Regions from separate parts of the Thioalkalivibrio sulfidiphilus HL-EbGr7 genome, predicted to be linked through region 1. Evidence: predicted binding sites of a transcription regulator. Region 1 holds the regulator's gene; the other holds the start of a gene.

Region 1 (5,607 bases):
AGGCGCGGCGTCCGCGGGCCCGGTCATGGATTCCAGCCGCGTCAGCAGCTCGGGATCCGCGGGCCCCGGCTCGACGCCGCCGCGGATCTCGCCGAACATGCGGTTGACCACGTCCAGCACCTGCAGCACGGCGTCCATGAGCGCGCCATCCACCTGGCGCTGGCCCTGGCGCAGCACGTTGAACACGTCTTCGGCCCGGTGGCACACCGCCACCAGGTGGGTGAGATTGAGGAATCCCGCGCCGCCCTTGATGGTGTGGAAGCTGCGAAACACCGCATTGAGCAGGTCACGGTCGGTGGGGTTGCGCTCCAGTTCCACCAGCTGCTCACTGAGCCCTTCCAGCAGTTCCCCGGCCTCCACCAGAAAGTCCTGCAGAATCTCGTCATCGCTATCCAGACTCATCCCCTACCCCTTCTCGTTATGCGCTTGGCAACGTGCTCAGAATCCCAGGCTGGACAGCAGATCGTCCACGTCGTCCTGGCCGCTGACCACATCGCTGGCACCGGCGGTGCCCGGCACCGCCGGACCCATACCCTTGTTCTGATCCTCGGCGCGCTTGTCCTGCATTTTTTTCTGATCCGGCGTGGAGAGCCGCTCGCCGGAGATGCGCACCAGGCCCACCAGGTTTTGCTCCACGTCCTGCACCAGGTTGATGACACGGCGGATCACCTGTCCGGTCAGATCCTGGAAGTCCTGGGCCATGAGCACGTCGGACAGATTGCGGCGGATGGCCTCGGCATCGTCGTGCACCCGGGCCAGGAACTCGCCCAGTTCCCCGCTCAGCTGCCTGAATTCCTCGGCGGAGAGCTCGCGTGCACGGAAACGCTGCCAGTGCCGGGCCAGATCGCCTGCCCGGCTGGAGAGTTGCTCCGACATGGGCAGGCTCGCTTCCACGGCATTGAGGGTGCGGTGTGCCGCATCCTCGGTCAGGCTGACCACGTAGTTGAGTCGTTCCTTGGCGTCCGGGATGTCGGTCTGGGTCAGCTCGGAGAGACGCGAGTCCAGACGGAATGCATTGAGGGCCTCATGCAGATCCCGGGTCAGCCTACCCAGCTCCTGGAACAGCAGGCTCTCGTGCATGCGGCCCAGTTCCTCGATCAGCCGGGCGGCAGATTCCTCGTCACCGGCCTCGATGTGGCTGACCAGCTGACGGGCCTTCTGCAGCTGCTGGGCCTTGATCTCGGCGGCCTTCTCCTCCAAGCCCGGCGTGTCCATGTCGCTCAGCCCCCCGCGTTGATGCGTTCGAAGATCTTCTCGATCTTCTCGCGCAGGGTTTCGGCGGTGAACGGCTTGATGATGTAGCCGTTGACCCCGGCCTGGGCGGCCTCGACGATCTGCTCGCGCTTGGCCTCGGCGGTCACCAGCAGCACCGGCATGGTCTTGAGTTTTTCGTCGGCGCGCACGGCCTTGAGCAGGTCGATGCCCGGCATGTTGGGCATGTTCCAGTCGGTGATCAGGAAGTCGAAGTTGCCGTTCTGCAGCATGGGCAGGGCCGTGCTACCGTCATCGGCCTCGCTGGTGTTGTTGAAGCCGAGATCCCGCAGCAGATTCTTGATGATGCGTCGCATCGTGGAGAAATCGTCCACGATCAGGATCTTCATATTCTTGTCCACACTGACCTCCGCCTGATTCAGATTGCATCCGGCTGACCCTGGGGGAACCGGGGGTTGAAGTGATTCAATCTCACGCCCCGCGTGGCATCACTGCCGCGCAGGTCAATAATTCATTTCTGCTCGCTCGAATGACCGGTCCAGTCGCTCATGCGCGCCCGCAGGCGCACCAGGGCCTGGCCGTGGAGCTGGCAGACCCGGGACTCGCTGACACCGAGCACCTCGCCGATCTCACGCAGGTTGAGTTCGTCGTCGTAATAGAGCGACATCACCAGCCGCTCACGCTCCGGCAGCGCGCCCACCTCCCGGGCCAGCGCCGCCCTGAAACCATCGGACTGCAGGGCCTCGAAGGGGCTCGGCTCGTCCCCGGGCAGCAGGTCCTCGCCCTCGGAGTCCGGCTCGAAGATGTCCTCGAAGCTCAGCACCTTGCAGGAGGCGGCATCGCTGACCATGTGCTGGTACTCGTCCAGGCTCACGCCCAGTTCCGCGGCCACCTCCGCCGGCTGCGCCTCGCGGCCCAGGCGGTTCTCCACCAGGCGCATGGCCTCGCTCACCCGGCGCGCGTTGCGATGTACCGAGCGCGGCGTCCAGTCGGAGCGTCGCACCTCGTCGAGCATGGCGCCGCGGATGCGGATCCCCGCATAGGTCTCGAAACTGGCCCCCTGGGTCGCGTCGTACTGCTGCGCTGCCTCGAGCAGACCCACCACACCGGCCTGGATCAGGTCGTCCACCTGCACGCTGGAAGGCAGCCGACCCAGCAGGTGGTAGGCAATGCGCTTGACCAGCGGCACATGCGCATCCACCAGGCGGTTGCGGTCCAGGAGTTCGCTCGAGTACATGGCGGCTAATCCGTTAATGACAGGGCCTCCCTGTCATTAGAGCCCGAACCCACCAGCCGCTCAACAAAGAACTCGATGCGCCCGCTTCCACCGGCGGGTATGGGCCATGTATCGGCCTTGCGGGCCAATTCCTTGAATGCGCGCGCCGCCGGGCTGGACGGATAGGCCTCGGTGACCGCCTTCTGGCGCTGCACGGCCTTGCGCAGGTATTCGTCGTGGGGGATGGCCCCGGCGTAGTCCAGGGTCACGTCCAGGAACCGGTCGCACACGGCCACCAGCTTGGCGAACAACTGCCTGCCCTCGTCGGGACCACGCACCATGTTGGCCACCACGCGCATGCGGCTGATGCCGTGATCCCGGCTCAGCACCTTGATCAGGGCGTAGGCATCGGTGATTGAGGCCGGCTCGTCGCAGACCACCACCAGCACCTCCTGCACGGCGCGGCAGAAGCTCAGCACGCTATCATGCAGGCCAGCGGCGGTATCCACGATGAGCACGTCCACCGGACGGCTCAGCTCACTGAAGGCGCGGATGATGCCGACGTGCTCGGCCGGATCCAGCCCGGCCATGCGCGCCACGCCCGAGGCGGCGGGCACGATGGTGATGCCGGCGGGCCCATCCACCAGGATCTCGTCCAGGCCCAGGTCTCCCTTGAGCACGTGGGAGAGGTTGGCCCGGGGCTGCAGGCCCAGCAGCACGTCCACGTTGGCGAGCCCCAGGTCCGCGTCCATGAGCATCACCGAGCGCCCACCCTGGGCAAGCGCCACGGACAGGTTTACGGAGACATTGGTCTTGCCCACGCCGCCCTTGCCGCTGGCCACCGCGATCACCTGCACGGGACGCGGCGCGTTCATGCGGCGCAGACCATCGGCCTGATCGTTGACCTGATCACTGTATCTGGGCATGGGCGTGTCGATTCACTTTCCGGGGCGCCATGGACGGGCGGAGCCCGCGGGCGCGTTGCTGTCGGTCCGAGGCCAGGGACACCGCGCGACTCACCAGGCGCTGCACCCGTGCCGGTTGCAGGTCCTCCGGTACCCGCTGCCCTTCGCTCACATAGAGCAGGGGTAGATCGCCGTGACTCAGGGCGGAGAGTACCGGTCCGAGACTGGCGGCCTCGTCCACCTTGGTGAGCACGGCGCCGGTGAGCGGCAAATGACCGAAGGCGCGGAAGGTTTCTTCCAGTACCGCCTGCTGGGCATTGGCGGCCACCACCAGTAGCGTGCGCAGACGCGGAATGGCCGCCAGCCCGGCCATCTCCTCCGCCAGGCGCAGGTCCCGCTGGCTCATGCCGGCGGTATCCACGAAGATCCGTTGCTTGTCGCCAAGCCCCAATAGGATATCGCCCAACTGGCGCCCTGTCTGCGCCAGATGGACCGGCACGCCGAGGATCTGACCGAAGGTCTGCAATTGACGATAAGCGCCGATGCGATAGGCATCGGTGGTCACCAGCGCGATGGAACCGCGCCCGTGACGCTGCACATGACGGGCCGCGAGCTTGGCCACGGTGGTGGTCTTGCCCACGCCGCTCGGTCCCACCAGGGCGATGACACCCTCCCCGTCAAGCAAAGCCTCACCGGCCACCGGGATGCGCGTGGCCAGGCCGTAGAGCCCCTCGCGCCAGGCCTGTTCCGGACTCTGAATCTGGCGCACGCCCTCGGCGATCTCCTGGGACAGGGCCTCGTCGAGACCCAGGGCGCCGAGACGCTTGATCAGCTGGGCGCGGTGTGGGTCACGACGCTTCAGGTCATTCCAGGCAAAGCTGGCCAGCTGGTCCTGGAGCATGCCCCGCAGGGTCTCGATCTCCTGCTGCATGGCCACCAGGGCCGGATCCTGGGACCAGACGATCTCCCGGGCAGGCTCACGGCGCGGGCGTGCCTCGGATGCGGGCGCGGGGGTGGGGATCATGATGGGCTCCACCACCTCCGGGGCCGCCTCGCGCAGCGCGGCCAGGGGCGGCTCGGGCGCGGCCTTCGCAACAGCAGGTGCCGGCTCCCGGCCCATATCGCTCAGCAGTTGCTCGTCGAAGTCCACCGCCGAGACGATCTCGATGCCTCCCTCCACCTTACGGCTGGAGAGGATCACCGCATCGTCGCCCTGCTCCTCGCGCACCATCCGCATGGCCTGGCGCATGTCCCGTGCAAAAAATCGTCTGATCTTCATCGCATGTCACTCGACCGAGTTTCTGAAGTGAGAAGTGTGAATCGGGAAGTGGGAAAAATCCCCGGCCTGCCAATTCACACCTCGCTCGCTGTATTTGCCGTTACTTCTCACTTCCCAATTCAACCTTCCTACTTCCCTTCCCGTCCCACCGTGGCCACCACCCGGATGCGCTTGTTGTCCGGGATCTCGGTGTAGGCCAGCACGTGCAGGCCGCGCACCGCGGAGCGGAGCCACCGGGACATCCAGGCGCGGATGTCCGGGGAGACCACCACCACCGAGGGTTCGCCGGCCATCTCCTGGCGCTGTGCCGCCTCGGCGATGGACTTCTGCAGCCGTTCGGCGAGACCCGGCTCGATGCCGAGACCGCCGCCACCGGCGCCCTGGGAAGACTTCTGCAAGATCTGTTCCAGGGAGGGGTCCAGAGCGATCAGAGGCAGCTCCGGCGCGGTGCCGATGATGTTTTGCACGATGGAGCGGGACAGGGCCACGCGCACGGCGGCGGTCAGGACGCCGGGATCCTGACTCTTGGCGCCGTGTTCCGCCAAGGTTTCGGCGATGCTGCGCATGTCACGCACGGAGATCTGCTCGGCCAGCAGGTTCTGCATCACCTTGAGCACCACCCCCAGGTTGAGGGTCTTGGGCACCAGGTTCTCCACCAGCTTGGGCGAGTGCTTGCCCAGCACGTCGAGCAGGTGCTGCACCTCCTCGTGGCCAAGCATCTCGTGGGCATGTTCCTTGAGCAGCTGGGACAGGTGGGTGGCCACCACGGTGCCGGCGTCCACCACCGTGTAGCCCAGGCCCTGGGCCTGCTCGCGGCTGGCGGGATCGATCCACACGGCGTCCAGGCCGAAGGTGGGGTCCTTGGTGGGGGTGCCGGCGATCTGGCCGAACACCCGGCCCGGGTTGATGGCCAGCTCCCGGTCCGGGAACACCTCCCCCTCGCCCACGGTGACGCCCATGAGCGCGATACGGTAGCTGTTGGGGCCCAGATCCAG
Region 2 (5,607 bases), 130 kb from region 1:
TTGGCAAGCGGGTGGTTGGGCGCATATTCGGCCACCGGCTCCGCCTGGCTCTCCAGCACATTGACCACCCGCACCGGCGTTGCGGAGCCGCTCTGGCCCGCCGCCTGCAGCACCGAGGCAAACACCGGATGCTTGGCCCGGTAGGCCCCCTCCGGGGTCTGGCTGGCCACCTGGGCGTTGGCCATGTTGCTGGCGATGGCGTTGAGGCGCACGGACTGGGCGCTGAGCGCCGAGCCGGAGACATCAAAGATCTTGAACAGGTTGCTCATGGGCTATCACTCCCCCTTGAGCGCGGTGCGCAGACCGCGGAATCGGCTGTTGAGGAAATCCAGGCTCGCCTGGTACTGCACGGCATTCTCCGAGAACGCCGCCTGCTCCAGCTGCGCGTCCACGGTGTTGCCATCCAGGGAGGGCTGGTTGGGTATGCGGTAGAGCGGCTCGCCGCCCACGCCACCGCCCTGCACGGACAGATGGCTCGCGTGGGTGCGCATCAGACCCACGCCCCCGCCCTGGGCCTGACTCAGGGCGGCACGGAAGTCGATGTCCCGCGCCTTGTAGTTGGGGGTATCGGCGTTGGCCAGGTTGGAGGCCAGGAGTTCCAGGCGCCGGGAGCGCAACTGCAGCGCATCGGCGTGGATACCCAGGGCCTTGTCGAAGGACAGTGACATGCCTGCTTCACCTCGTGAGTCTTGTCTGCACGAAAGCAATGCAACAGGCATGCCATGATTTAATCTGTATTTATTTCAATGAGTTATTGGATAGACAGCGGGATGTGACGACTTGATGGCGGCAACAATCCGCCACGGCAGCGGGGCTCAGGCCTGGAAGGACGGGATTTTGACGCCCGGATCCGGGCATCCCGGATCAGCGTTTGCGGTACACCACGCCGGGGTTGCAGCGCACCATCTCGAAGGCGTCGGAATAGTTGGCCATGGACTCGGAAGCCCCCAGGAACAGATAGCCGCCGGGGTTGAGGATCTGGGCGATGCGCTTGAGGATGTCGCGCTTGGATTCCGCCGAGAAATAGATCAGCACGTTGCGGCAGAACACCACGTCGAACTTGCCCAGCAGGGTATAGCTGTCGAGCAGATTGAACTCGCGAAAGCTCGCCCGGGCACGGATCTCCGGGCGCAGCTGCCAGCGGTTGTCCTGCTGCACGAAGAAGCGGTCGCGCCGCTCCTGGGACAGGCCGCGGCCCACGGACAGGCTGTCGTAGGTGGCCTCGCGGGCATCACGCACGATGGCCGTGGAGATGTCGGTACCCACGATCTGCACGTTCTTCAGCACCCCCGGACGGGCCTGCTGGAATTCGCTCACGATCATGCTGATGGAGTAGGCCTCCTGACCGCTGGAGCAGGCCGCCGACCAGATCTTCACCGGGTTGACGCCTTTCTTGCCCAGCTCCGGAAAGATGGTGTCCTTGAGGATGTCGAAGGGGAAGACGTCGCGAAACCAGTAGGTCTCGTTGGTGGTCATGGCCTCGATGACCCGCTCGCGCAACCCGGGCCGGGATCCGGTCTTGAGCAGGCGCAGCAGTTCGCTCACCGAACCCACGGAAAACTCACCCATCAGCCGGGACAGTCGGCTGGTCACCAGGTAATGCTTGTTGTCGCCGAGCACCAGGCCGCAGCTCTTTTCCAGGAACAGACGGAAGTCCTCGTAGTCCTGGGGCTGGATGGCAGTGGATGACAAGGGGTCGCTCTCCTGGTTTGTGCCGGTTGCGGGCACTGGCAGTATAACGGTCACGGGCCGGTCATGGGCACACTTGCCGGGGCGGCAAGATCTTGCCGCCCCGGCAATCGACGGGGGTACATCTCGGCCGCCACGGTGCCTCAGGAATCGGCGCTGCCCTTGATGTGTTCAAGCACGGCAGCGGCCAGTTCATCGGGATTGAACTTGGGCAAAAACCGGTTGGCGCCAGCGCGCTGCACCATGGCGGCATTGAAGGACCCGCTCAGTGAGGAATGCAGGATCACGTGCAACCCGGCCAGCTCCGGTACCTTGCGCAGTTCCGAGGTCAGGGTGTAGCCGTCCATCTCCGGCATCTCAATGTCGGAGAGCAGCAGGGCGATCTGGTCGTCGATGGAACCGGTCACCGCGGTCAGTTCCTTGAGGGTGTCCAGGGCCTCCCGGCCGTCCTTGACGATGATGCTCTCTACCCCGATCTCGTCGAGAGAACGCTTGATCTGTTTGCGGGCCACCGAGGAGTCATCGGCCACCAGTACCCGGCGCACACGCCCGGAGGCCTCCTGGCCGGCCTGGGCGATCTCGGCGGAGACGCCCTTGGCGGGTCCGGTGACCAGTTCGAGCACCTTCTCCACGTCGACGATCTCCACCAGCTTGTTGTCCACGTTGGTGACCGCGGTCAGGTAGCTGCCCTTTTCCGTGCCCTTGGGGGGCGGCCGGATGGCATCCCAGTTGAGATTGACGATGCGGTCCACCGCGGACACCAGGAAGCCCTGCACCGTGCGGTTGAACTCGGTCATGATGACGAAGGTGCCCTCGGTCTTGGGCAGCGGGGCCTTACCGATGGCCTTGGCCATGTCGATCAGCGGTACCGTGCTGCCCCGGATGTGGGCGATGCCCGCCACCACCGGGTGGGAGTCCGGCATGCGCTTGAGGGGCGGACAGGGAATGACCTCGCGGACCTTGAAGACATTGATGCCGAACAGCTGCTTGTCACCCAGGTGAAACATGAGCAGTTCGAGGCGGTTCTGCCCCACCAGCTGGGTACGACGGTTGACTTCATCAAGCACACCGGTCATGGAACTCTCCCGAGGTTGGCGCAAGGGTGCGGCGCTTTTCTTGTCCATTATGGACAACTCTATCGGCCTTGCGCAGATTTCCTTGAGCGGGACCATGGCATGCCTCTTGCAAGCTCACTGCCATGATGTGCTATACCGTCAACAACTCGACACTCAGTGACCGGCCCGGGCCAGGACCCACGGGCGGACCTCGCTCAAAGACACGCAGGGTCTCGGCCGCGGGCGTGTTGCTGTGCCTCACGGCGTGGCTGATCAGTACACCCGCGCTGGCCCACGAACCCCACGAACGCATCCTAGACACGGCCACCCGCTACATGGCTGAGCAGGCCCGCGCGGCCCACGGTGAGGCCTTCGAGGTCACGGTCTCGCCGGGCCGCCTCGATCCCCGCCTGCGCCTGCGCGCCTGCGAGCAGGGCCTGGAACCCTTCACCTCCCCGGGTGCCCGCCTGGCGGGCAACAGCACCGTGGGCATCCGCTGCCTGGGCCCGGTGACCTGGTCCCTGTACGTCCCCGTGCATGTGGCGGTCCATGGCGAGGTGGTGGTCCTGGGCCATCCCCTGCCCCGGGGCATGCAGCTGGAGGCCCAGCATCTGCGCCTGGAACGCCATGACGTCGGCGCCCTGCCCGGCGGCTACCTCAACGACCTGGAACTGGCCCGGGACATGGTCTTGCGCCGTGCCCTGCCCGCCGGTACCGTGCTCACGCCCCAGATGGTAGAGCCCCCCCGGCTGGTGCGCCGGGGTCAGCGGGTCACCCTGCTGGCCGAAGGCAGCGCCGTGAACGTGCGGGTGGAAGGCGAGGCCCTGGCCGACGGCAGCCGGGGCGAACGGGTCCAGGTGCGCAACCTCTCCTCCCGTCGGGTGGTCGAAGGGGTCGTGCTCTCCCACGGTGTCGTGGGTGTTAGAATGTGACCCAATACCGTAATCCAGGCCTCAAGAATCCCCTGTTGCTGCCGATAATGTGTTCAACAGGGAACAGCCCCAGGGCCAGAGGATTCAACAATGTCCATTGATATCAAAAACTTGAGTCAGACACAGGCCCGCGCCACCGGCGATGGCCGCGCCGTGTCCGACAGCCGCGGCTCCCGCGGTGGTGAGGCCGGGGGCAGCACCTCCTCGCGCAGCAGCGACGACCAGGTGACCCTGACCGACACCGCTCGTCGGCTCAGCGACCTGACCCAGACCGCCAGCGCCCAGCCCGCCGTGGACAGCCAGCGGGTGGCCGAGATCCGCCAGGCCATCGCCGACGGCAGCTACCAGGTGAACGCCGAGCGGGTGGCCGACAAGCTCATGCAGACCGAGGACCTTCTCTGACGCCATGCACGCCAGCGCCCAGAGACTCGACACACTGCTCAACCAGGCCGTCCGCGAGGCCTGCCTGCTGGAATCCGCCCTGGAACGTGAGAGCAATGCCCTGGCAGAGCGCGATCTTCAGGCCCTGAACCAGGCGGTGGCCGAGAAGCAGCAACTGGTCGTGTCCCTGGAACGCCTCACCCGCGAGCAGACCCAGCTGATGCGTACCGCCGGCTTCGACGCCGACGCCGCCGGCATGGCCGCCTGCCTGCGCGCCTGGGACGAACAAGGTCTCATGTCGCCCCTCTGGGACCGTCTGCAGACGGTCATGGGCCGCTGCAAGCGGCTCAACCAGATCAACGGCGGCGTGGTGGAAACCCAGCGCCAGCAGGTGGACCAGGCGATCCACATCCTGCGCGGCGAAGATCCCCGCACGGAACTCTACGGCCCCTCCGGCCATACCGTCACCGGCGACGCCTCCCGGCACATCTCCAAGGCCTGACAAGCGGTCCATCAACGGACCGGCCTTCCGTGTTACATTGGCCCCGGGCTGGCAGCGCGACACCTCGCAGCTGCCGTAATAACCAAGACAAACAACAGAGGCGGCCCCAGCGCAGGGCTCCCGATCCAGCATGAACGAAACCCCGGCAGTGCCGCCCTCCCCCGAGGTTGAGGGCAGCCTCAACGAGCAGATCAGCCACCGGCGGCGCATCCTCGCGGTGCTCGATGCCATGAAGGACGGCCGTGCCCTGCTGAGCGCGCGCATCGAGAACCAGCGCGGTTACTTCAACACCACCCTGCTCAAGATCGACGCCGAGAAGGGCTACGTCTTCCTGGACGAACTGGCGCCGGCCGACGGCCATGAAAAGATCGCCGTGGGTCAGACCCTGCACCTGTACGGCTTCTACAACAACCTCCCCGCCCACTTCGCCATCGAGGTGATCCACGTGGGCGAGCACGAAGGCATCGCCTTCTATGCGGGTCCACTGCCCAAGCTCATCCACTATCAGCAGAAACGCGCCCATTTCCGCGCCTACGTGGGGCTGGGCAAGGAACTGAAGGTGCGTCTGCGCAAGGGCGACGGAGCCCAGATCAGCGGACGTCTGCAGGACATCTCCCTGGGCGGCTTCGGGGCCCTGATGCCCGCCGACAGCGTCTTCGAGGATCTCGAGATCGTCGAGGTGGAAGCCCTGGAGCTGCCGGATCACCACGCCATCGCCTGCAGTGCCGAGATCCGTCACAGCCACCCCACCCAGGGCCGGGTGCACATCGGCGCGCGCTTCACCCAGCTCGCACCCCAGGCCGAACGGCAACTGCTGCAGGCGATCGTGGAACTGGAACGGGAACAGCTGCGCAAGCAGTCCCGGGACTGAAAACCATCATGGGCCTGATCCAGCGCATCCGGGACAGACGCTGGCTCAGGTATGCCGCCACCGCCCTGGATGAGGGCCGCGCCTCCATCGGCACCGACCTGGGCCTGTCCACCGCGTGGCCCGCCCGGTGCTCGGGCGCTGTACGACCGACTCCCTGGCAACAGGGCATAGCCGCCA

What was found. The regulator FliA, encoded in region 1, starts transcription of late flagellar genes. The targets are predictions, from matches to a motif close to GCTAAAGTTNNNNNNNNNNCNGCCGATA.
Region 2: a site for FliA is predicted at 2,826-2,853, ahead of TGR7_RS06080 (chemotaxis protein). Genes of this name have one in related genera too.

Annotation. Positions count from the first base shown of each region.
Region 1 is NC_011901.1:1,434,805-1,440,411, reverse strand. It holds gene TGR7_RS06720 (chemotaxis protein CheA) at 1-402, opposite strand, end outside; gene TGR7_RS06715 (protein phosphatase CheZ) at 439-1,200, opposite strand; gene cheY (chemotaxis response regulator CheY) at 1,221-1,601, opposite strand; gene TGR7_RS06705 (RNA polymerase sigma factor FliA) at 1,724-2,449, opposite strand; gene TGR7_RS06700 (MinD/ParA family protein) at 2,455-3,354, opposite strand; gene flhF (flagellar biosynthesis GTPase FlhF) at 3,338-4,612, opposite strand; gene flhA (flagellar biosynthesis protein FlhA) at 4,741-5,607, opposite strand, start outside.
Region 2 is NC_011901.1:1,302,100-1,307,706, reverse strand. It holds gene flgC (flagellar basal body rod protein FlgC) at 1-269, opposite strand, end outside; gene flgB (flagellar basal body rod protein FlgB) at 276-668, opposite strand; gene TGR7_RS06085 (CheR family methyltransferase) at 865-1,692, opposite strand; gene TGR7_RS06080 (chemotaxis protein) at 1,833-2,765, opposite strand; gene flgA (flagellar basal body P-ring formation chaperone FlgA) at 2,990-3,676, shown strand; gene flgM (flagellar biosynthesis anti-sigma factor FlgM) at 3,788-4,078, shown strand; gene TGR7_RS06065 (flagella synthesis protein FlgN) at 4,083-4,559, shown strand; gene TGR7_RS06060 (flagellar brake protein) at 4,690-5,430, shown strand; gene TGR7_RS17430 (hypothetical protein) at 5,439-5,607, shown strand, end outside.